Regions from separate parts of the Rhizobium sp. OAE497 genome, predicted to be linked through region 3. Evidence: predicted binding sites of a transcription regulator. Region 3 holds the regulator's gene; each other region holds the start of a gene.

Region 1 (5,448 bases), 3.2 Mb from region 3:
AGAGGTCGAACACTTCGTTGATGACTTCTTCGTGGCGGCCATCCGGACGGTCGATCTTGTTGATCGCAACGATCGGGCGAAGGCCGACCTTCAGCGCCTTGCCAACGACGAACTTCGTCTGCGGCATCGGGCCTTCCGAAGCGTCGACGAGAACGATCGCGCCATCCACCATCGAGAGAATACGCTCGACTTCACCGCCGAAGTCGGCGTGGCCGGGGGTGTCGACGATGTTGATGCGGACACCCTTCCACTCGACCGAGGTCGCCTTCGCGAGAATGGTGATGCCACGCTCTTTTTCGAGGTCGTTGGAGTCCATGACGCGTTCTGCAACGCGCTGGTTCTCGCGGAAGGAGCCGGACTGCTTGAGCAGCTCGTCCACCAGTGTCGTCTTGCCATGGTCAACGTGCGCGATAATCGCGATGTTGCGAAGTGCCATTGTGTCAAATCTCTGAGGCTGGGGCGCTACGTCGGAGGGAGGCGCCTATTACATTTGGCGCGCTCATACAGTGTTTTTCGCGATTGCGAAAGGGGGAAGAGGTCCGAAGCGCCATTCCAAGGTTAACTCGTACGTTGCGGGTCGATCACCGTCCGCCACAATTCGTTGTCGTCGCGGTCCATCAGCCGCACCGTCATCTGCTCGCTTTGCCCATCGATATCGACGAGGCCGAAGAACTGCATCCCTGCCGATGGCGGCAGGTTCGACTCGATGCCGCCGGGTGCCGCCTTGATGAAGCGCACCTCCGGCCCGAACGTGCTATCCAGCTCCTGGGGCCCGTATGTGCCGGAGTGAAGCGGGCCGGACACGAACTCCCAGAACGGCAGGAAATCCTGGAACTTCGCCTTGCCCGGATCGTAATAATGCGCCGCCGTGTAATGCACATCCGCAGTCAGCCAGACGATATTGCCGATCGCTGCGTCGCGGATGAAACGCAGCAGATCGGCAAATTCGAGCTCACGACCGCGGGGCGCACCATTGTCCCCATTCGAGATGGATTCGCTGCCCCGGCGTTTACCGTAATCGTCCCAGATCACCAGCCCGATGGGCAGATCGCAGGAAATCACCTTCCATGTTGCCGTCGATCGCGCCAGCTCGCGCTTCAGCCACGCGACCTGCGCCTCGCCGAAAATCCGCGACTGCGGCGTCAATTCTTCATCGAGACCATGCGTATTGGGTCCGCGATAGGAGCGGAGATCGACGAAGAACACATCGAGCAGCGGGCCATAGGAGACCTTGCGGTAGATACGGCCGGGATCCGCGGCGACATAGCGGATCGGCGTCATTTCATGGAAGGCGCGGCTGGCGCGCGCCGCAAGCACGGCGACCGACTTTTCCTTGTAGCGGTCATCGGCGCTGAGATCGGTCGATGGCGACCAGTTGTTGAGAACCTCATGATCGTCCCACTGATGGAAGACCGGGCAGATCGCATTGAGCGCCGTCACATGCTCGTCGAGCAGATTATATTTCCATTGGCCGCGGAACTCCGGCAGCGTCTGGGCGATCGTCCGCTTTTCCTCGGTGACGATCCGGTTCTTCCAGACCCCGCCGCCGCGGAGCGCGATCTCATCGGGGATCGGGTTGTCGGCATAGATGGTATCACCGGAATGGATCATGAAATCCGGCCGGTGATAGGCGATCGTCCGATAGGTCCGCATCCCCTTGTCATCGATGCCCCAGCCCTGCCCCGCCGTATCGCCCGACCAGACGAAGCGGAGATTGCGTCTGGAGACCGGCGCCGTGCGGAATTCGCCTCGAATGGGCTCGGAACGGCTGTTGATGTCCTGCAGGTCAGCCGCGACGAAGCGATAGAAGATCTCCTGATCCGGCGGCAGACCGGTCACCAGCAGCTTGCCGGCAAGATCGGTCTCCGGCGTCACGTCGAAGGGCGCGAGCCGCACAGCGTTGGCAAACTTGTCTGTGGTGGAATATTCGATGAACAGCCGCGACGGCCGGTCGACCCGCGTCCAGACGACACCCGAGGCCGCATCGACATCGCCCGATTGCACGCCCGAGGTAAAGACCGGCCGGCTCGACGAGCCGCGGGCGTAATAGGGCATTGCCAGGCTTGCCGCCGCAAAGCCGCCGACTGCACCCACCGATGTCAGGAACCGGCGGCGCGTCGTTTGCTTCAAGATCATCCCAAGGCCCTTCAGGAGCGGGATCGAATCGTCCCGCCCCAGCCTTGGGCACCCGTCATGTCAGTCTCTTGAAAACCGCATGACGGTTTGCCGAAACTTCAGCGACAGTTTTGTTACGCGTCGCTGCCGGACAATTCATTGAAGGTCGAAAGCCCCTTCTTGATCAGCATCGCATCCGGGCTCGGCAACTTGCCGCGAAAGCCCTTGTAGGCATCCTCGGGATCGATCGAGCCGCCGGTCGAATAGATGTTGTCCTTCAGCTTCACCGCCATTTCGCGGTTGAAGGCATCACCGGTTTCCTCGAAGGCGGAGAAAGCATCGGCATCGAGCACTTCCGACCACATGTAGGAATAGTAGCCGGCCGAATAACCGCCCGAGAAGATATGCTGGAAATGCGGCGAGGCATGGCGCATGACCAGCGACTTCGGCATGCCGAGCTCGGCAAGCACCTCGGCCTGGACCGCCATCGGATCATCGACCGCATCGCGCGTATGGAATTCCATGTCGACGATCGCCGAGGAGGTGAACTCCACCGTGTTGAAACCGGCGTTGAAGGTGCGCGCCGCCAGAACCTTGTCGAGCAGCGCCTGCGGCATCGGCTCGCCGGTTTCGAAATGCACCGCATATTGCTTGAGGATCGCCGGCACCGTCAGCCAGTGCTCGTAAAGCTGCGAGGGGAGCTCGACGAAATCGCGCGAAACACCAGTGCCAGACACCGACGGATAGGTCACGTTGGAGAGCATGCCATGCAGCGCATGGCCGAATTCGTGGAACAGCGTGCGCGCATCATCGAGCGACAGCAACGCGGGCTTGCCTTCGGCGGGCTTTGCGAAATTGCAGACATTGTAGATGATCGGCAGTTCGCCCCTGTTGCCGTTCTTCAGCGTCAGCTTGTGCTGCGACTGGAACGAGCTCATCCAGGCGCCCGAGCGCTTCGAGCCGCGGGCAAAGTAATCGCCTAGGAACAGCGCCACCAGCGTGTCACTGGCATCGCGGATCTCGAACACCCGCACGTCAGGATGATAGGCAGCAATCCCCTTCTTCTCGACGGCGCGGATGCCGAACAGACGGTTCGCAACATCGAAGCAGGCCTCGATGATCTTCTCGAGCTGCAGATAGGGCTTCAGCTCCGTCTCGGAGAAATTGAACTTCTGCGCTCGGATCTTCTCGGCATAGAAGCGCCAGTCCCACGGCATCACCTCATGGTTCTTGCCATCTTCGGCAATCAGCTTGGCGATATCCGCTTCTTCCTCGCGGGCACGCCCCACAGCCTTCGTCCAGACGGCGCGCAGCAACTCGTCGACGGCTTCTGGCTTCTTCGCCATCGTGTTGTCGAGCTTCAGCTCGGCGAAATTGCCGTAGCCGAGCAGCCCGGCCATCTCCTTGCGAAGCTCCAGCGTCTCCTTGATGATGCCGCGATTATCGGTGGCGCCGGCATTCTCGCCACGGGCGACCCAGGCCTTGAAGGCCTGCTCGCGCAGATCGCGCTTTTCCGAGAAGGTCAGGAACGGTTCGATTATCGAGCGCGACAGCGTGGCGGCAAACTTGCCCTCTTCGCCGCGCTCGCGCGCTGCAGCCGCCATCGCATCCTTGAGGAATTCGGGCAGGCCCTCGAGCTCCGGGCCATCGGAGAGAAGGAGCGACCAGCTCTTCTCGTCGGCGAGCACGTTTTGACCGAAATTGGTGCCGAGGCCGGCCAGCTTCTCGTTGATGCCGGCGAGCTTCTCCTGCTCCGGCTTCGGCAGCTTGGCGCCGGACTTGACGAAGCCCTTCCAATGCCGCTCCAGCACCCGCGTCTGTTCCAGCGACAGGCCGAGCTCTTCGCGCTTTTCCCAGAGTACATCGATGCGGGCGAAAAGCGCGGCATTCATGCCGATCTTCGAATAGTGCCGCGACATCTTCGGCGATATCTCCCGCTCCAGTGCCTGGATGACCTCATTGGTATGCGCACCGGCGCGGTTCCAGAACAGTGCCGAGACCCGCGAAAGCTCATCGCCGGCAATTTCCAGCGCCACGATGGTGTTCTCGAAAGTCGGCGCATCCGGATTCCCGGCGATCGCATCGATCTCCTTCTCATGAGACGCAAGCGCCGCATCGAAGGCGGCGGCGAAATCGCCGTCATTGAGCGCATCGAAGCGCGGCAGGCCGTGATGCCCGTTCCAGTTGACGAGCGCCGGATTGAATTCTGGTGTGGAAGGCATGCTGAGATCCTTTTACGCAAGGCAGGTGAAAGGCAATATAGGTGACCCATCGCGGCATTGGTATGTTGCTGATCAAATTCGTCTTTTGCCGGCCACCAAAGAATTGATCCACAAGAACTGATAGACGAAAATTAACCAATTGTTAACGATTGCACCGCCGCGGCCCAAAGGCTAGTTTCCTCTTACTCTTTTCGTAAGGGGACATGGGTCATGGAAATATTTTCTATGCGGTCTTCTCAGAGTTTGCTTTTTAAAAACAGCGATAATAACGCAAAGTCTTCGAAGACCTCTGATATTGAATTCGATACTGGTACGTCTGCACAAACCGGCTTCAAGCTGGAGGACGACAAACCTGCAGATAGCCCTGACTTCACATCGGTCAGCCCGGGTGAATTGCGCAGCTATGCGCGCCAGAGCTACGATTCGGGCGCGCTCGATCAGCAGACCTACGCGGCCATCTCCGAGCCCTTGCCGATGCACGCTATCGATGCACAGGGCAATATTCTGGATCTGACGGGCGTCACCGACGGCACCGCCTTCAATTTCCGCGACTATTACGACAATCAGCTGCAGATCGCGAAATCGCTCGGCGATTCCAATGGCGCGAAGACACTGCAGTCGATCGTCGATTTCATCGGAAGCTGATTGATCAGGCCTTCCGCCAGCCGAGCAGGCCAGGCGTCGCATGCCACAGGGCCTGCACCGCAAAGCCCATGAACAGCACGCCCGAGCAACGGACGATCAGACGCTCATGGGCGCGATAGAACCGTCGCACCGCACCGGCGCCGATGATCGTCACCAAGATGATGTCGGCAGTGACAAAGCCGACGAAGGACACACAGAGCATCAGCGGCAGGGCGGCGAAATCCAGCGCGCCAGACGAACCCGCGACAAGCGCGGTGAACGTCGCCAGCGCCACCGGATAACCCTTCGGGTTGGTGACGCCAAAAATCAGGCCACGCCGGAACGGACGCTCGACCACGACCAGCGCCTGACCATCGACCTTGGGCTTGGCACTGACGGCGCTCCAGCCGATCCAGGCAAGATAGAAGCCGCAGAGCAGGCCGAGAAGATCGAAAACGAAGGTGCCGATGATCTTCGCACCGACGAT
Region 2 (5,448 bases), 1.9 Mb from region 3:
CCGGCGTCCCTGCTTCACCGCGTCGTCCATCGCGAAAGCCGCTATAATCCGCGCGCCTATAACAAGCGCGGCTATTTCGGCCTGATGCAGATCAAGTACAACACGGCGAAATCGATGGGTTACGACGGCGAGCCGTCCGGCCTGCTCGATGCCGAGACCAACATCAAGTATGCCGCAAAATATCTGCGCGGCGCCTGGCTCGTCTCCGACAGCAAGGAAGATGATGCGGTCCGCCTCTATGCGCGCGGCTATTATTACGATGCCAAGCGCAAGGGCATGGACGACGTTGCCCAGGGCAACTACTGATCCTACCCTTTAAACGTGATGGTCAGGGCGACGACAGCGCCCCGACGATCTGCTTGACGAGCGCCTGCGGCTTGTAGCCGAGACGGCTTGGCGTCAGGCCCATGCGCACGACGACGAGACCGGCGGACGGCACGATCGCCACGCTCTGCCCGTCATGCCCTTCCAGCCAGAACGTATCGGACGGCAGCCCCGCAGCAGGGCTCAGATCGCCGCCGGGTGCCGCAAGCCACGCCTGCCCCTGCGTATATTTTCCGCCTGACGACTGCGTCGGCGTGCGCATCGTCGCAACAAACCCCTCCGGCAGCATGCGCTGACCGTTCCACACGCCATCCTGGATCAGGAACTGCCCGAAGCGCGCCCAGTCATGCGCGGTGGCATAGAGATAGGAGCTTCCGGCGAAGGTGCCGCGAGCATCGACCTCCAGCACCGCGCTCGACATGCCGAGCGGCCCGAACAGCGCCTCGCGCGGATAATCGAAGGCCCGCTGCGGATCGCCGAGCCGGTCCATCCAGATGCGCGAGAGAAGGACGGCGGTGCCGCTGGAATAGCGGAAGGTCTGGCCGGGCTTGTCCACCAGCGGCGCATTGACCGGCAGCGTCACCATGTCAGGGTCGAGATAGAGCATGCGCGTCACATCGGCGACGGCGCCGTAATCCTCGTTGAAGGCAAGGCCGCTCTCCATGCCCAAGAGATCGGCAAGCGTGATCGCCGAGCGGCCATCGCCGCGCCAGGCATCAAAGAGATGCGCATCGTCGAAATTCAGCTTGCCTGCCAGCATCACCCGGCCGACCAGCGCGGCATTCACGGTCTTGGTCATCGACCATCCGAGCAGCGGCGTGCGCGCATCGAAACCGTCGCCATAGCGCTCGGCGACGATCTTGCCGTTATGCACCACGACGATCGCCCGCATCGCCGGTCCGGCAAGTGCGGCGTCGGCGAGCAGCGGGGCGAGCTTGGGATTGTTGGACGCGGCGACACGATCGCCCTCCGGCCACAGTTCCTCGCTCGGCGGCGGCACGGCAAGATCCTCCTCCGGCGCGGCATTGGCGGCCGCCTGATAGTCGCCATCGGGCACGCTGGTGCAGCCGAAAGCGCCGCGATAAAGCGCATGGCCGGGCGCAAACAGACCGAGGATGCGCGCAGAGACCTTGCCTTCCTCCCGGTTGACCGAGACGCGCACGAGCCTCAACAGCGGATTGCCCGGTGCCTGCACATCCTCATAGAGCACCGCATCGGGATCGCGTCCCGCCATGAAGACGTTCGAGCAGACGATCTTCGCCGCATAGCCGTCGCCGACCCGTAACAACTCCGGCGGCCGGACATAGAGCCAGACGGCGCCGCCGATTACCACGATGACGACAAGCGCCAGCAGCGCCTTCAGGATACGCAGCACAACACGCATGTTTCTTCCTCCACCGGTGGAGAGAAGCAGGAAACGCAATCACAAAAAAGAGCCGAAACGCACAAGCGTCATTTCATCCCACGCTATCGGCGCAGAAAACGATGCCCACAGCCCGCGTCATCAAACTGTAGCAGCGCCGCGTTAAACGCCCTGAACGCTAAAAACGGTGATGGAATCAGATGACCGAATTTGCACCGGATGCCGGCTTCCGCAAGAACCGGAAACTCAAGGACGCGCTTCTCCGCCATAAGGCATTCTCCAAGGAGGGCCTTTCAGAGCGCCTTTTTGGCTTGCTCTTCTCCGGCCTCGTCTATCCGCAGATCTGGGAAGACCCCGATCTCGACATGCAGGCCATGGAGCTGCAGCCCCATCATCGCATCGTCACGATCGGCTCCGGCGGCTGCAATATGCTGGCCTACCTCTCCAAGGCACCAGCCTCGATCGACGTCGTCGATCTTAACCCGCATCACATCGCGCTGAACCGGCTGAAGCTCGCCGCCTTCAAGAACCTGCCGGATCACGCCGATCTCGTCCGCTTCCTGGCGATGCCGAACGAAGCGTCGAACAGCCGCGCGTTCGACCAGCATCTGTCGCCGGTTCTCGACGAGGCGACGCGCAGCTACTGGAACGGCCGCAAGTTCGGCCGCCGCCGCGTCACGGTCTTCGACCGCAATATCTATGAAACGGGCCTGCTCGGCCGCTTCATCGGCGCCGCCCACTTGCTCGCCCGCCTGCACGGCGTCGACCTGAAGCAGATGACCAAGACCCAGTCGATCCGCGAACAGCGCCAGTTCTTCGACGACAAGGTCGCCCCGCTGTTCGAAAAGCCGGTTGTGCGCTGGATCACCGGCCGCAAGAGCTCGCTCTTCGGCCTCGGCATTCCGCCGCAGCAATATGACGAGCTCGCCAGCCTCGCCGCCGACAACTCGATCGCGCCGGTGCTGAGGCACCGCCTCGAAAAGCTCGCCTGCCACTTCCCGATGCGCGAAAACTACTTCGCCTGGCAGGCCTTCGGCCGACGCTACGCCGCCGGCGACGAAGGCCCGCTGCCGACCTACCTGAAGCCGGAGCATTACGAGGTGATCCGCGCCAATGTCGATCGCGTCACCGTGCATCACGCGAACTTCACCGAACTGCTCGCCAAGGAACCGGCTGCCTCGCGCGACCGCTACATCCTGCTCGACGCGCAGGACTGGATGACCGACGAGCAGCTGAACAGCCTCTGGGCCGAGATCAGCCGCACCGCCCGCCCCGGCGCCCGCGTCATCTTCCGTACCGCGGCCGAAAAGAGCATCATCGAAGGTCGCCTCTCACCCGCCATCCGCGAGCAGTGGGATTACTTCGAAGAGAAGTCGCGCGACATGACGGCTCTCGACCGCTCGGCGATCTATGGCGGCTTCCACATCTACGGGAAGAAGGCGTGACCGAGATCCGCACCCTCCCGGATGATCGATCCGAAGCGCATGCCGGCCTGATGGACAGCATGTACCGCTACCAGCGTCACATCTACGATCTGACGCGCAAATATTACCTGCTCGGCCGCGACAAGACGATCCGTGGCCTTGATGTGCCCAAGGGCGGCACGCTGCTCGAAGTCGGCTGCGGCACGGGCCGCAATCTGGCGCTCGCCCACAAGCGCTTCCCCGACGCCCGCCTCTACGGCCTCGACATCTCCCAGGAGATGCTGATCTCGGCCCGCAAGACCTTCGCCACCAAGGCTGCGGTTCCGGACTTCCGCGTCGCCGACGCCACCGCCTTCACGCCGCGTGAATTCGGCGCCACCGGTTTCGACCGCATCCTGATCTCCTACGCGCTGTCGATGATCCCCGATTGGGAGCGCGCCATCGACGCAGCCATCGCCGCCCTCAACCCCGGTGGCCAGCTGCATATCGTCGATTTCGGCCAGCAGGAGCGTCTTCCCGGCTGGTTCCGCGCCCTGCTCAAGGGCTGGCTGACGAAATTCCACGTCACGCCCCGCGCCAATCTGCGTGAGGTTCTTGAGGCCCAAGCCCATGAAAATGACGCGGAATTGGCCTTCGAGACGCTCTATGGCGGCTATGCCTGGCGCGCCGTCATTACCGCCCGGCGCGCATAATTCGCTTGAAACTAACCGATTTTTTACGTTGATATGGTGAAAAGAGGATTATTCCTCGGCTGCATTCGTCTTCGAAGGTCATGCTGTGGGGCAAGTAGATCATTCGTTACATGACGGGATATTCATGCGCGGACTTTTGTTTTGCGTTTTGCCGCTGGCTTTGATGCTCGCCGGTTGCAGCTCCACGGGCTACGACTATCTCGAGACAGCCTCGATCAAGAAGCCCCGCTTCCAGGACACCGATCCGCAGGATTTCGGCCCGAAGACCCCGCATCAGAATGATATTCACGGTATCGACATCTCCAAATGGCAGGGCGATATCGACTGGCAGACGGTGAAATCCTCCGGCGTCGCCTTCGCCTTCATCAAGGCGACCGAAGGCAAGGACCGCGTCGACCCGAAGTTCAACGAATACTGGCAGCGCGCCCGCGCCGTCGGCATTCCGCATGCCCCCTATCATTTCTACTATTTCTGCTCGTCCGCCGACGAACAGGCCGACTGGTTCATCCAGAATGTGCCGAAGGAATCGATGCGCCTGCCGCCCGTCATCGACGTGGAGTGGAACGCGGAATCGAAGACCTGCAAGCTCCGTCCGGATCCTGCCACCGTACGTGCAGAAATGCAGCGTTTCATGGACCGGCTGGAAGCCTATTACGGCAAGCGGCCGATCATCTACACCTCGGTCGATTTCCACCGCGACAATCTCCAGGGCTATTTCCAGGATTACCATTTCTGGGTGCGCTCAACGGCAAAACACCCCGAAGTGACCTATACCGACCGCCGCTGGGCCTTCTGGCAATATACCTCGACGGGCGTCATTCCAGGCATTCAGGGACCGACGGATATCAATGTCTTCGCCGGCAACCAGAAGAACTGGAACAATTGGGTCGCTGCGGTTTCCAAGGATAGAAATTCTTAGTAACGTCCACCGAACTTTCTTGCTTCCGTCACATTCATCTGTGAAAGCGGCGGACATATTTCGGATATAAGGACGAACCCATGCACCGCTCGCTCGCAAGCCGCTCTGCACTTGCTCTTCTGTTTGCCGTCACGTCTGCCACCACCGTCTTCGCCCAGCAGGCCGCCCCTGCCCCAGCGGCACCTGCTGCCCCGCAGACCCCGGCTGTCGCCTGCGACGGTGACCTCTCGCAGTTCCTGGCAGGCGTGAAGGCCGATGCGATTGCCGCCGGTGCCACCGCCGAAGCCGCCGACCAGGCGCTCGCCGGTGCCGAGATCGATCCCAAGGTTCTGAGCCGCGACCGCGCCCAGGGCGTCTTCAAGCAGACCTTCCTCGAATTCTCCCAGCGCACCGTCAGCCAGGCCCGCCTCGATATCGGCCGCCAGAAGATGAAGCAGTATGCCGATGTCTTCGCCAAGGCCGAGCAGGATTACGGCGTACCGGCCGGCGTCATCACCGCTTTCTGGGCGATGGAGACCGACTTCGGCGCCGTTCAGGGCGATTTCAACACCCGCAACGCCCTCGTGACGCTCTCGCATGATTGCCGCCGCCCCGAGCTCTTCCGTCCGCAGCTGATCGCTCTGATCGAGATGGTCCAGCACGGCGACCTCGACCCGGCGACCAACACCGGCGCATGGGCCGGCGAAATCGGCCAGGTGCAGATGCTGCCGCGCGACATCATCGCCT
Region 3 (5,448 bases):
CGCGAGATCGCATCATTCATGATGACGCGCAGATCGGCGGAGCTGACCGCCGAGAGATCGAGGAAGTGTTTGGGGGAAGCCATGTCGTCCTTACCTGTTTGCCTCGTAAGGCATCTATCCGTTCAAGCCGTCTTCTTGGCCTTGGCTGCGCGAATGCTCTCGGCGGCCTGCTCGATGCGTGCGAGGCCTTCGCGGGCTTCTTCCGCAGTCACCACCAGAGGCGGCAGGAGACGGATGACGTTATCGCCCGCCGGGACACCCAGCAGATGCGCGCCGCGGATCGCAGCCAGGAGTTCGCTCGAGGGAACGGCGGCCTTGATGCCGAGCAGCAGGCCTTCGCCGCGGATATCCTCGATCACGTCAGGATAGCGATCCTTCAGCGACGCCAGCCCCTGGCGGAAGACCAGCGACACGTCGCGGACGTGCTGCAGGAAGCCATCGGCGAGCACGATATCGAGAACGGCACTGCCGACGGCCATGGCGAGCGGATTGCCGCCATAGGTCGAGCCGTGCGTGCCGGCCTTCATGCCGGAGGCCGCCTCAGCCGTCGCAAGGCAGGCGCCGAGCGGGAAACCGCCGCCGATGCCCTTGGCAACAGCCATGATGTCGGGGCTCACACCGGACCATTCATAGGCGAAGAACTTGCCGGTACGGCCAACGCCGGTCTGCACTTCGTCGAGGATCAGCAGCAGGCCATGCTCATCGCAGAGCTGGCGCAGCGCCTTCATGAACTCGACGGTCGCCGGGCGGATACCGCCCTCGCCCTGTACCGGCTCGATGAGAATGCCAGCCGTCGCATCGGTGATCGCCGCGCGGACGGCTTCAACATCGCCGAAAGGCACCTGATCAAAACCAGGGGTCTTAGGACCGAAGCCTTCGAGATACTTTTCCTGGCCGCCGGCGGCGATCGTCGCCAGCGTACGGCCATGGAAGGCGCCTTCGAAGGTGATGATATGGAAGCGCTCCGGATGGCCCTTCGAATACTGGTAGCGGCGCGCGGTCTTGATCGCGCATTCCAGGGCTTCCGCACCCGAATTGGTGAAGAACACCTTGTCGGCGAAAGTCGCTTCCGTCAGCCTCGTTGCGAGCTTTTCCTGGCCTGGGATCTCGTAGATGTTGGAGAGGTGCCAGACCTTCTCGGCCTGCGCCTTCAGGGCATCGACAACATGAGGATGGCTGTGGCCGACAGCGGTCACGGCAACGCCGGCGCCAAAATCCAGATATCGCTCGCCGGACTCGGTAATCAGCCAGACGCCCTCACCTCGCTCGAACCGCAGAGGGGCACGAGAATAGGTATCATATAGCGGCGCGGCTTCAGCCATGGCGCGGTCTCCTGTCAGCGTTATGGGCAACCGGACTCCGGCTAAAAAACCAGGTCCGAAAAATTAAAAATGCCGCCTCTCGGCGGCGCTGTGCACTATTTACTTTTCGCACTGCAATGTCAACAAAACTACGGCTTTCGTGGCTTCTGGGTGACGCTCAAGCGATGTCGCGTTTCATCAACAGCTAATGTTGCAGAAATGACTCTGTGGGGAAGCAAGTTGGGGAAAACTTGAAATTCGATTCATCCGGATTCCCGCGACTCTTGTCACGGAGTCAGCCTCACACTAGGTTAAAACTCAATTACTAGACTGCATGCGGCGGAACTAGTCACCAAAATTAGTCAAGCGTTTCTTGTGTCGGATTCATCCGGGGCAAACGGTGAAGGATTCTGCCTTCACAACGCTTAAACGGCGGAGACACAGGGCATGAACTGGACAGACGAGCGGGTCGAGAAACTCAAGAAACTGTGGTCCGAAGGGTTGAGCGCTAGCCAGATCGCGGCGCAACTTGGAGGCGTGAGCCGGAATGCCGTTATCGGCAAGGTTCACCGTCTGGCACTGCCGGGCCGTGCCAAGGCCGGCGGCAATGCGACGGCGGCACGGGCTCCGAAGCGCACGACTTCGGCACCGCGCGCTCCGAACTACGCATCGCGCATGACGACCCGCACCGTTGCCCGCCCGCAGGGCGCAACGATGCTGAAGGAAGAGATCGAAATCGACGTCATGGAGGAGATGGAATATCGTCCCGCTTCCAACGTTGTCGTGCCGATCTCGCGCCGTCTCGGCCTGACGGAACTGACCGAGCGTACCTGCAAGTGGCCGGTCGGCGATCCGCTGAAGGACGATTTCCATTTCTGCGGCTGCGAAAGCCCGGATTCTTCGCCCTACTGCACCTATCACCAGCGCCTGGCTTACCAGCCGGTCAATGATCGCCGCAGGGCCGCACGCCCGGGCAAACTGAGCCGGGTAAAGACAAACGAAAAACGGGCCTTTCGGCCCGTTTTTTTGTATCTGCATATCAGGAGGCCGTAGCCTCCTTGATCACTCAGGCTTCCATGGAATAACCGGCACCGCGGACGGTGCGGATGACATCCTGCATGTTCGAGAAGTTGAGCGCCTTGCGCAGGCGGCCGACATGGACGTCGACGGTACGCTCGTCGACATAGATGTCGTGACCCCAGACGCCGTCGAGCAGTTGCGAGCGCGAGAAGACGCGGCCCGGCGACGACATCAGAAACTCCAGGAGGCGGAACTCGGTCGGTCCGAGACGGACTTCGCGGGTCTTGCGGTGAACGCGGTGCGTTTCGCGGTCGAGTTCGATATCGCCGCACTTCAGCACGGTCGAGAGAACTTCCGGCTTGGCGCGCCGCAGCATCGCCTTGACGCGGGCAACGAGCTCGGGCGTCGAGAACGGCTTGACGACATAGTCGTCGGCGCCGGTCGACAGGCCACGGACGCGCTCGCTCTCTTCGCCGCGCGCCGTCAGCATGATGATCGGCAGACGCTCGGTTTCCGGGCGCATGCGCAGCCGGCGGCAGAGCTCGATGCCTGATACGCCAGGCAGCATCCAATCGAGGATAAGAAGGTCCGGCGTGCGCTCCTGGAGGCGGATTTCCGCCTCGTCGCCGCGCAGGATGGTATCGACTTCGAAACCTTCGGCTTCGAGATTGTAGCGAAGAAGCACGCTCAGTGCTTCTTCGTCTTCAACGACTGCAACTCTCGGGATCATTCTATTCTGTCTCCTGAGGCCCGGTCCGGATGATTATTCCGTTACCGCGCCGACGGTGTTGGCGGTGTCGTCCTTCGGACGCTCGCCTTCCGGCTGAGCGCCGGTCGCCATGTAGTAGATGGTTTCAGCAATGTTGGTGGCGTGGTCGCCGATGCGCTCGATGTTCTTGGCGCAGAAGAGCAGATGCGTGCAGCTGGTGATGTTGCGCGGATCTTCCATCATGTAGGTGAGGAGCTCGCGGAACAGCGACGTGTACATCGCGTCGATTTCCTCGTCGCGCTCGCGGATCGACTTCGCCTTGTCGGCAGCACGCGTCGTGTAGACGTCGAGCACTTCCTTCAGCTGGACGAGAGCGAGCTCGGAGAGATGCTCCAGGCCACGGGCGAGCTTGCGCGGAACGCCGGTGCTCTGCACGGCGATGACGCGCTTTGCGGTGTTCTTGCCGAGGTCGCCGACGCGCTCGAGGTCGGCGGCGATGCGGATCGAACCCATGATCTCGCGCAGGTCCGACGCCATCGGCTGGCGGCGGGCGATGGTGACGATCGCCTTGTCGTTGATCTCGCGCTCGGCGTGATCGAGGATCACGTCGTCGGAGATGACCTTCTGCGCCAGTGCCGCGTCGCCGTTGACGAGGGCGCGGACAGCGTCGGAAACCATCTGCTCGGCCAGGCCGCCCATTTCGGAAATGCGGCGCGAGAGGAACTTCAGGTCTTCGTCATACGCAGAAAAAATATGTGTCGATGCCATGGGGAAAGTCCTTGAGTGTCTATCGGGGGTCGTGACGCCAAAGATCAGCCGAAGCGGCCCATGATGTAATCCTGGGTGCGCGGATCGTCCGGATTGGTGAACATCTTGTCGGTGTCGTTCTCCTCGACGAGATTGCCGAGATGGAACATGGCCGTGCGCTGCGAAACGCGAGCGGCCTGCTGCATGGAGTGCGTGACGATGACGATCGTGTAGGCTTCGCGCAGCTCGTGGATCAGTTCCTCGACCTTTGCGGTGGCGATCGGGTCGAGTGCCGAGCACGGCTCGTCCATCAGGATGACTTCGGGCGAGACGGCAACGGCGCGGGCGATGCAAAGGCGCTGCTGCTGACCGCCGGAGAGGCCTGTGCCGGATTCATGAACGCGGTCCTTGACCTCGTTCCACAGGCCGGCGCGTTGCAGGCTGGTCTCTACGATCTGGTCCATGTCGGCCTTGGTCTTGGCAAGACCATGGATGCGCGGGCCGTAGGCAACGTTCTCATAGATCGACTTCGGGAACGGGTTCGGCTTCTGGAACACCATTCCGACGCGGGCGCGCAGTTCGACGACGTCGATATCCGGATCGTAGATATCGTCGCCATCGAGCGTGATCTTGCCGGTGACGCGGCAATTGTCGATCGTGTCGTTCATGCGGTTCAGGCTGCGTAGGAAGGTGGACTTGCCGCAGCCGGACGGGCCGATGAGCGCCGTGACGGTGTTTTCGCGGATGTTCAGCTTGACGTCGAAGAGGGCGCGCTTTTCGCCGTAATAGACGGAAACGTCCTGGCCGATCATCTTGTAGGGAATGCTGTTCATCTTCTGGTCCAGAGCCTTTTCAACTGCTGCTTCTGTCAACATGTTCATTGGGTTTTACTCCGTTTACCAGCGGCGCTCAAAGCGACGGCGCAAGAGGATGGCTCCGAGGTTCATGACGATCAGGAACAAGAGGAGGACGATGATGGCACCCGACGTACGTTCCACGAAGGCGCGTTCGGCTTCGTTGGCCCACATGTAGACCTGGACGGGGAGCGCGGTGGACGGGTCGAGAGGCGTGGCCGGTGCATTGGCGACGAAGGCGACCATGCCGATCAGCAAGAGCGGCGCGGTTTCGCCGAGCGCGTGCGCCAGGCCGATGATGGTGCCGGTCAGGATGCCCGGCATGGCGAGCGGCAGCACATGGTGGAACACCATCTGCATCTTCGAGGCGCCGAGACCGAGAGCGGCCGCGCGGATCGACGGCGGGACGGCGCGAAGAGCCGCACGCGTCGCGATGATGATCGTCGGCAGCGTCATCAGCGTGAGCACCAGACCGCCGACCAGCGAGGCCGAGCGCGGCATGCCCATGAAGTTGATGAACACTGAGAGACCGAGCAGACCGTAGACGATCGAGGGAACCGCAGCCAGGTTGTTGATGTTGACCTCGATGAGATCCGTCAGCCGGTTCTTCGGTGCGAATTCCTCGAGATAGATCGAGGCGGCGACACCGATCGGCAGCGACAGCACAAGAACGATCGCCATCAGATAGAGCGAGCCGATGAGGGCAACGCCGAGGCCGGCGGCTTCAGGACGGCTGGAATTGCCGTTGACGAAGAGGCCCGTGTTGAACTGCTTGAAGAGAGCGCCGCTCGACTTCAGTTCGTTCATCCAGCCAACC
Region 4 (5,448 bases), on a different contig from region 3:
GATCTCGATGATCTTGGTGACGATGCGGTTGAGGAATTCGCGGTCGTGCGAGGTCATCAGCAGCGCGCCGTCGAAATTCTTCAGGAAGTCTTCGAGCCAGATCAGGCTTTCGAGATCGAGATGGTTCGACGGTTCGTCGAGCAGCATCACGTCGGGACGCATCAGCAGGATGCGGGCGAGTGCCACGCGCATCTTCCAGCCGCCGGACAACTTGCCGACATCGCCGTCCATCATTTCCTGCGTGAAGCTCAGACCGTCGAGCACTTCGCGGGCGCGGCCTTCCAGCGCGTAGCCGTCGAGCTCTTCGTAGCGGGCTTGCACTTCGCCGTAGCGCTCGATGATCGCGTCCATCTCGTCCATGCGGTCGGGGTCGGACATGGCGGCTTCGAGATCGCGCAGTTCGGCGGCGACTTCGCTGACGGGGCCGGCGCCTTCCATGACTTCGGCAACGGCGCTGCGGCCGGACATCTCGCCGACATCCTGGTTGAAATAGCCGACGGTCATGCCCTTCTCGACGGAGATCTGACCTTCATCCGGCGTCTCGTCGCCGGTGATCATGCGGAACAGCGTCGTCTTGCCGGCGCCGTTCGGTCCGACGAGGCCGATCTTCTCGCCCTTGTTGAGCGCGGCGGATGCCTCGAGATAGAGAATGCGGTGGCTGTTCTGCTTGCTGATATTTTCGATGCGGATCATGGGAAAGCGGGTACCTGATAAGAAGCTGCGGCGCGCTTATCATGCGCCGCAGCATTTGTCGCGGTTTTCCTTCGTCAGGAGCCTTAGAAGACCTGGCGAAGGATGATGAAGAGCACGAAGGCGATGGCGATCGAGGCCGGCAGCGTCAGCACCCATGCCATCAGCATGTTGCGGACCGTCGACCATTGGAGCCCCGAGCCATTGGCGGCCATGGTGCCGGCAACGCCTGACGATAGAACGTGCGTCGTGGAAACAGGCAGGCCAAAATGGTCGGCCGCGCCGATCGTCGCCATGGCGACGATTTCGGCAGCAGCGCCCTGACCATAGGTCAGATGCGTCTTGCCGATCTTCTCGCCGACGGTCACGACAATGCGCTTCCAGCCGACCATCGTGCCGAGCCCGAGCGCCAGCGCCACGGCGACCTTCACCCAGAGCGGGATGAACTTCGTCGCGTTGTCGACGGCCTTGTGGTAGTTGGTGACAGCCTGCAGGTCCGTTGCGTCCATCGGCAGGAGCTTCTGCTTGTCGATCAGCTTCAGCGATTCACCGATGAGATAGATGTCGTTGCGCACATTGCCGACGAGATTGGTGGGAACCGCTTCCAGCGTCGGGAAGGCGGCGACTTCGGCGCTCGTCTGGTGGATATATTGCTGCAGGGCAGGCGTCGTCGCGTCCGTCCAGGTCTTTGTCTTCACCGCATTGCTGACCTCGGCCTTGTAGTCGGTCACGGTCACGCCGGGCTTCACATATTTGCCGAGCGCGGTTTCGACCTGGGCCGAGGCCTGCTTGTAGGCCTCGAGGTAGTTGACATCGGGCGTCCGGTTCAGCGCGAAGGCCGTCGGCACGAGGCCGATCAGGATGAGCATGATCAGGCCCATGCCCTTCTGCCCGTCGTTGGAGCCATGGGCGAAGCTCACGCCCGTGCAGGTGAAGATCAGGATTGCCCGGATCCAGAGCGGCGGTGGCTGGTTGCCCTTCGGCTCCTCATAGAGCTCCTTCTTGCGCACAAGGAACTTCATGACGAGGAGAAGCACGGCCGAGAGAGCGAAGCCGATCAGCGGAGAAATCAGCAGCGACAGGCCGATATTGGTCGCCTGCGACCAGTCGACGCCGCTGGTCGCGCTTCCCGCCGGGGCGAGAAACTGGTTGGCGAGGCCGACGCCGATGATCGAGCCAACGAGCGTGTGCGAGCTGGAGGAGGGCAGGCCGAGATACCAGGTGCCGAGGTTCCAGAAGATCGCGGCGATCAACAGCGCAAAGACCATCGCAAGGCCCGATCCCGAGCCGACCTGCAGGATGAGCTCGACCGGCAGTAGTGCCAGAATCCCGAAGGCGACGGCGCCCGTCGATGTCAGCACGCCGAGGAAGTTGAAGAAGCCGGACCAGATGACGGCGAGCTCGGCGGGCATCGAGCGCGTGTAGATGACGGTGGCGACAGCATTTGCAGTGTCATGGAAGCCGTTGACGAACTCGAAGCCGAGCGCAATCAGCAGCGCCAGGCCAAGCAGGATCCACGGAACCGCGGAGGCTTCGGTCAGATCGCGGCCGAGCGCATAGGCGACATATCCAAGGCCGCAAAGAAGAATGACGAGAAAGACCGGCACGAACCACTTGCCTGCACTCGACGAATGCAGCGGGTGCTTACCGGACTCAGGCAACAGGTGATCGGGGGCAATATCAGCCATGTCCTTGTCCTTTCATGGAAAAGCAACCAAAACTACGTCCGCCCCGTGAACCTTGCGTGACACAACTTTGCGGTATCTCCGGCGGCCTTCCTCGCGCGGCTCGCATTGTCACATTACTGTCGTCAAACCCTGTTGATGTGGCGCCGATCAGAGGGACAGGACCATGACTCAGGAAGAAATCGACCAGCTCCGCCGCATCAAGGATGAGATTGCAGACAGTTTCGACGAGGAACTGGAAATGCAGATGGAGGAGGACCGGCTGGACGAGCTGGTCGCCGAAAACATGCCTGGCGGCCTTGAGGATGTGCTCGACCGCAAGACCTATTTCCGCGAACTCTTCCGCCTCCAGCACGAGCTGGTGAAGCTGCAGGACTGGGTGCAGCACAAGAAGCTGAAGGTCGTCGTGCTTTTCGAAGGCCGCGATTCAGCCGGCAAGGGCGGCGCGATCAAGCGCGTCACGCAGCGTCTGAACCCGCGTGTCTGCCGCGTCGTCGCACTTCCGGCGCCGACCGAGCGTGAGCGGAACCAGTGGTATTTCCAGCGCTACGTGCCGCATCTGCCGTCGGCGGGCGAAATGGCGCTCTTCGACCGCAGCTGGTACAACCGTGCCGGCGTCGAGCGTGTGATGGGTTTCTGCACCAAGGATGAACTCGACGAGTTCTTCCGCTCCGTTCCCGAATTCGAGCGCATGCTCGTCCGCTCCGGCATCATCCTCGTCAAATACTGGTTCTCGATCACCGACGAGGAGCAGGAATTCCGCTTCCGCATGCGCATCCAGGATCCGCTGAAGCAGTGGAAGCTGTCGCCGATGGACCTCGAAAGCCGCGTGCATTGGGAAGAATACACCAAGGCCAAGGAAGAGATGCTGGAATATACCCACATCCCCGAGGCGCCGTGGTGGGTCGTTCAGGCCGTCGACAAGAAGCGCGCCCGCCTCAACATGATCAACCACCTCTTGAAGCAGATCCCCTATGAGGACGTGCCGAAGGATCACGTCGTCCTGCCGCCGCGCGTGCGTCACGACGATTACTCGCGCGTTCCGGTTCCGCCGGACATGTATGTTCCGGAAGTCTACTGAATGTGAGAGCGGGCGGCCTTGCCGCCCGCAGGCGTTGCGGATGCTCGGGACAGGCCCGAGCATGACGGCGTAAAGGGGTCAGCCCCTCCTGAACAGCTTCCAGCGCGTCGGCCGGAAAGCGATATGCTTGCTGTCGAGGACCTCGGTGTGCGAGGGCGGAACTTCCAGCTCGATATGCTGATGCGCGGTACCGATATCGATCTCGATATGCCGTGTTCCCGCAACGCGGCGGCTGGAGGCCAGCTTGCCGGGAATGCCGCCGCGGTTTGCGTCCAGCAGTTCGATGTCGTGCGGGCGGAAATAGAGCTGCGCTTCGCCATCCGGCTCGCCATCTGCCTTCAGGCCGAGCGTGCGGCCCTCGAACAGGATATCGCCATTGGCGATCTTCACATTCAGACAGTTGGATTGGCCGACGAAGCCGAAGACGAACGGTGAGTTTGGCCGGTCGTAGACTTCATCAGGCGTGCCGACCTGCTCGATCGCGCCCTGGCTCATGACGACAACGCGGTCGGCGAGCTCCATCGCCTCGTCCTGGTCGTGGGTGACGAAGACGGTCGTATGGCCGGTGCGGTCATGGATTTCGCGAAGCCATTTGCGCAGGTCCTTGCGAACCTGGGCGTCGAGCGCGCCGAAGGGCTCGTCGAGCAGCAGCACGTTCGGCTCGACCGCCATGGCGCGGGCGAGCGCCACGCGCTGGCGCTGGCCGCCGGATAGCTGCGCCGGATAACGCTTCTCAAGGCCGGAAAGCTGCACGAGGTCGAGCAGCTCGAGCGCCCGCTTGCGGATCTCGGCCTTCGGCGGACGGCGCGCGCCGCTGCGGACCTTGAGGCCGAAGGCGACATTGTCGAGCACCGTCATGTGGCGGAACAGCGCGTAGTGCTGGAAGACGAAGCCGATATTGCGCTGCTGTACCGTCTTCTTCGAGGCATCCTCGTCGCCGAAGAACACCTTGCCGTCAGTCGGGCTTTCGAGACCTGCAATCAAACGCAGCAGCGTCGTCTTGCCGGAACCGGAAGGACCGAGCAGCGCGATCAGCTCGCCCGAGCGGATATCGAGCGAAACGTCGTGGAGCGCCGGAAACCGGTCGAATTCCTTGCGTATGTTTTGAACGCGAACTTCCATTCTCAATCCTTCAGTGCCGCCGGCTGGCGGCGATTTCCGCGCTGTATCGCATTTCGAGCAGCGTCTTCAAAACAAGGGTCACAAGGGCAAGCAGGGCAAGCAAGGTCGCGACGGCGAATGCGCCGGTGAAATTATACTCGTTGTAGAGGATTTCCACCTGCAGCGGCATGGTGTTGGTCTGGCCGCGGATATGGCCGGAGACGACCGAGACGGCGCCAAATTCGCCCATGGCGCGCGCGTTGCAGAGCAGCACGCCGTAGAGCAGACCCCACTTGATATTCGGCAGCGTGACATGCCAGAAGGTCTGCCAGCCGCTGGCGCCGAGCGACAGCGCCGCCTCTTCATCCGCTGTCCCCTGTTCCTGCATCAGCGGGATCAGCTCGCGGGCAACGAAGGGAAAGGTGACAAACATGGTGGCGAGCACCAGACCCGGAACGGCGAAGAGGATCTTGATGCTGTGGGCATCGAGCCATTTGCCGAGATAAGTATTGGCGCCGAACAGCAGCACGAAGACCAGGCCCGAAATAACCGGCGAGACCGAGAAGGGCAGGTCGATCAGCGTCGTCAGGAACGCCTTGCCCTTGAACTCGAACTTGGCGATCGCCCAGGCGGCGGCAACGCCGAAGACCAGGTTCAGCGGCACGCTGATGCCGGCGACGATCAGCGTCAGCCGGATCGCCGAGAAGGTTTCCGCATCCTGCAGCGCCTCGAAAAAGGCGACGACGCCCTTGCGGAAGGCTTCGACGAAGACGGCCGCCAGCGGCAGGAAGACCATCAGGAGCAGGAAGAGCAGCGACAGGAAGATCAAGCTCCAGCGCGCCAACCGGCTTTCGGTGACGACGGAGCGGACTTTGGGAGCGGCGGTGGCCG

Evidence for each region. Region 3 encodes PhoB, which activates phosphate uptake and scavenging genes when phosphate is short. Its sites were predicted from a motif close to TGTCATNNANCTGTCAT; they were not measured.
Region 1: ABIE40_RS18130 (alkaline phosphatase D family protein) is a predicted target of PhoB. The motif match lies at 2,205-2,221, and genes of this name have one in related genera.
Region 2: ABIE40_RS11930 (BtaA family protein) is a predicted target of PhoB. The motif match lies at 1,824-1,840, and genes of this name have one in related genera.
Region 4: ppk2 (polyphosphate kinase 2) is a predicted target of PhoB. The motif match lies at 2,485-2,501, and genes of this name have one in related genera.

The regions. Positions count from the first base shown of each region.
Region 1 covers NZ_JBEPOA010000001.1:3,624,050-3,629,497, forward strand. Annotated here, with positions in the region: gene typA (translational GTPase TypA) at 1-436, opposite strand, end outside; gene ABIE40_RS18130 (alkaline phosphatase D family protein) at 559-2,136, opposite strand; gene ABIE40_RS18135 (M3 family metallopeptidase) at 2,250-4,337, opposite strand; gene ABIE40_RS18140 (hypothetical protein) at 4,548-4,982, shown strand; gene ABIE40_RS18145 (LysE family translocator) at 4,987-5,448, opposite strand, start outside.
Region 2 covers NZ_JBEPOA010000001.1:2,320,908-2,326,355, forward strand. Annotated here, with positions in the region: gene ABIE40_RS11920 (transglycosylase SLT domain-containing protein) at 1-306, shown strand, start outside; gene ABIE40_RS11925 (serine hydrolase domain-containing protein) at 329-1,708, opposite strand; gene ABIE40_RS11930 (BtaA family protein) at 1,888-3,132, shown strand; gene ABIE40_RS11935 (class I SAM-dependent methyltransferase) at 3,183-3,803, shown strand; gene ABIE40_RS11940 (glycoside hydrolase family 25 protein) at 3,928-4,722, shown strand; gene ABIE40_RS11945 (lytic murein transglycosylase) at 4,803-5,448, shown strand, end outside.
Region 3 covers NZ_JBEPOA010000001.1:455,317-460,764, reverse strand. Annotated here, with positions in the region: gene argF (ornithine carbamoyltransferase) at 1-83, opposite strand, end outside; gene ABIE40_RS02320 (aspartate aminotransferase family protein) at 123-1,322, opposite strand; partial or broken gene ABIE40_RS02315 (GcrA family cell cycle regulator) at 1,749-2,267, shown strand; gene phoB (phosphate regulon transcriptional regulator PhoB) at 2,368-3,051, opposite strand; gene phoU (phosphate signaling complex protein PhoU) at 3,085-3,798, opposite strand; gene pstB (phosphate ABC transporter ATP-binding protein PstB) at 3,843-4,658, opposite strand; gene pstA (phosphate ABC transporter permease PstA) at 4,674-5,448, opposite strand, start outside.
Region 4 covers NZ_JBEPOA010000002.1:1,061,133-1,066,580, forward strand. Annotated here, with positions in the region: gene ABIE40_RS24560 (ABC-F family ATP-binding cassette domain-containing protein) at 1-693, opposite strand, end outside; gene ABIE40_RS24565 (inorganic phosphate transporter) at 777-2,378, opposite strand; gene ppk2 (polyphosphate kinase 2) at 2,542-3,456, shown strand; gene ABIE40_RS24575 (sulfate/molybdate ABC transporter ATP-binding protein) at 3,535-4,578, opposite strand; gene cysW (sulfate ABC transporter permease subunit CysW) at 4,589-5,448, opposite strand, start outside.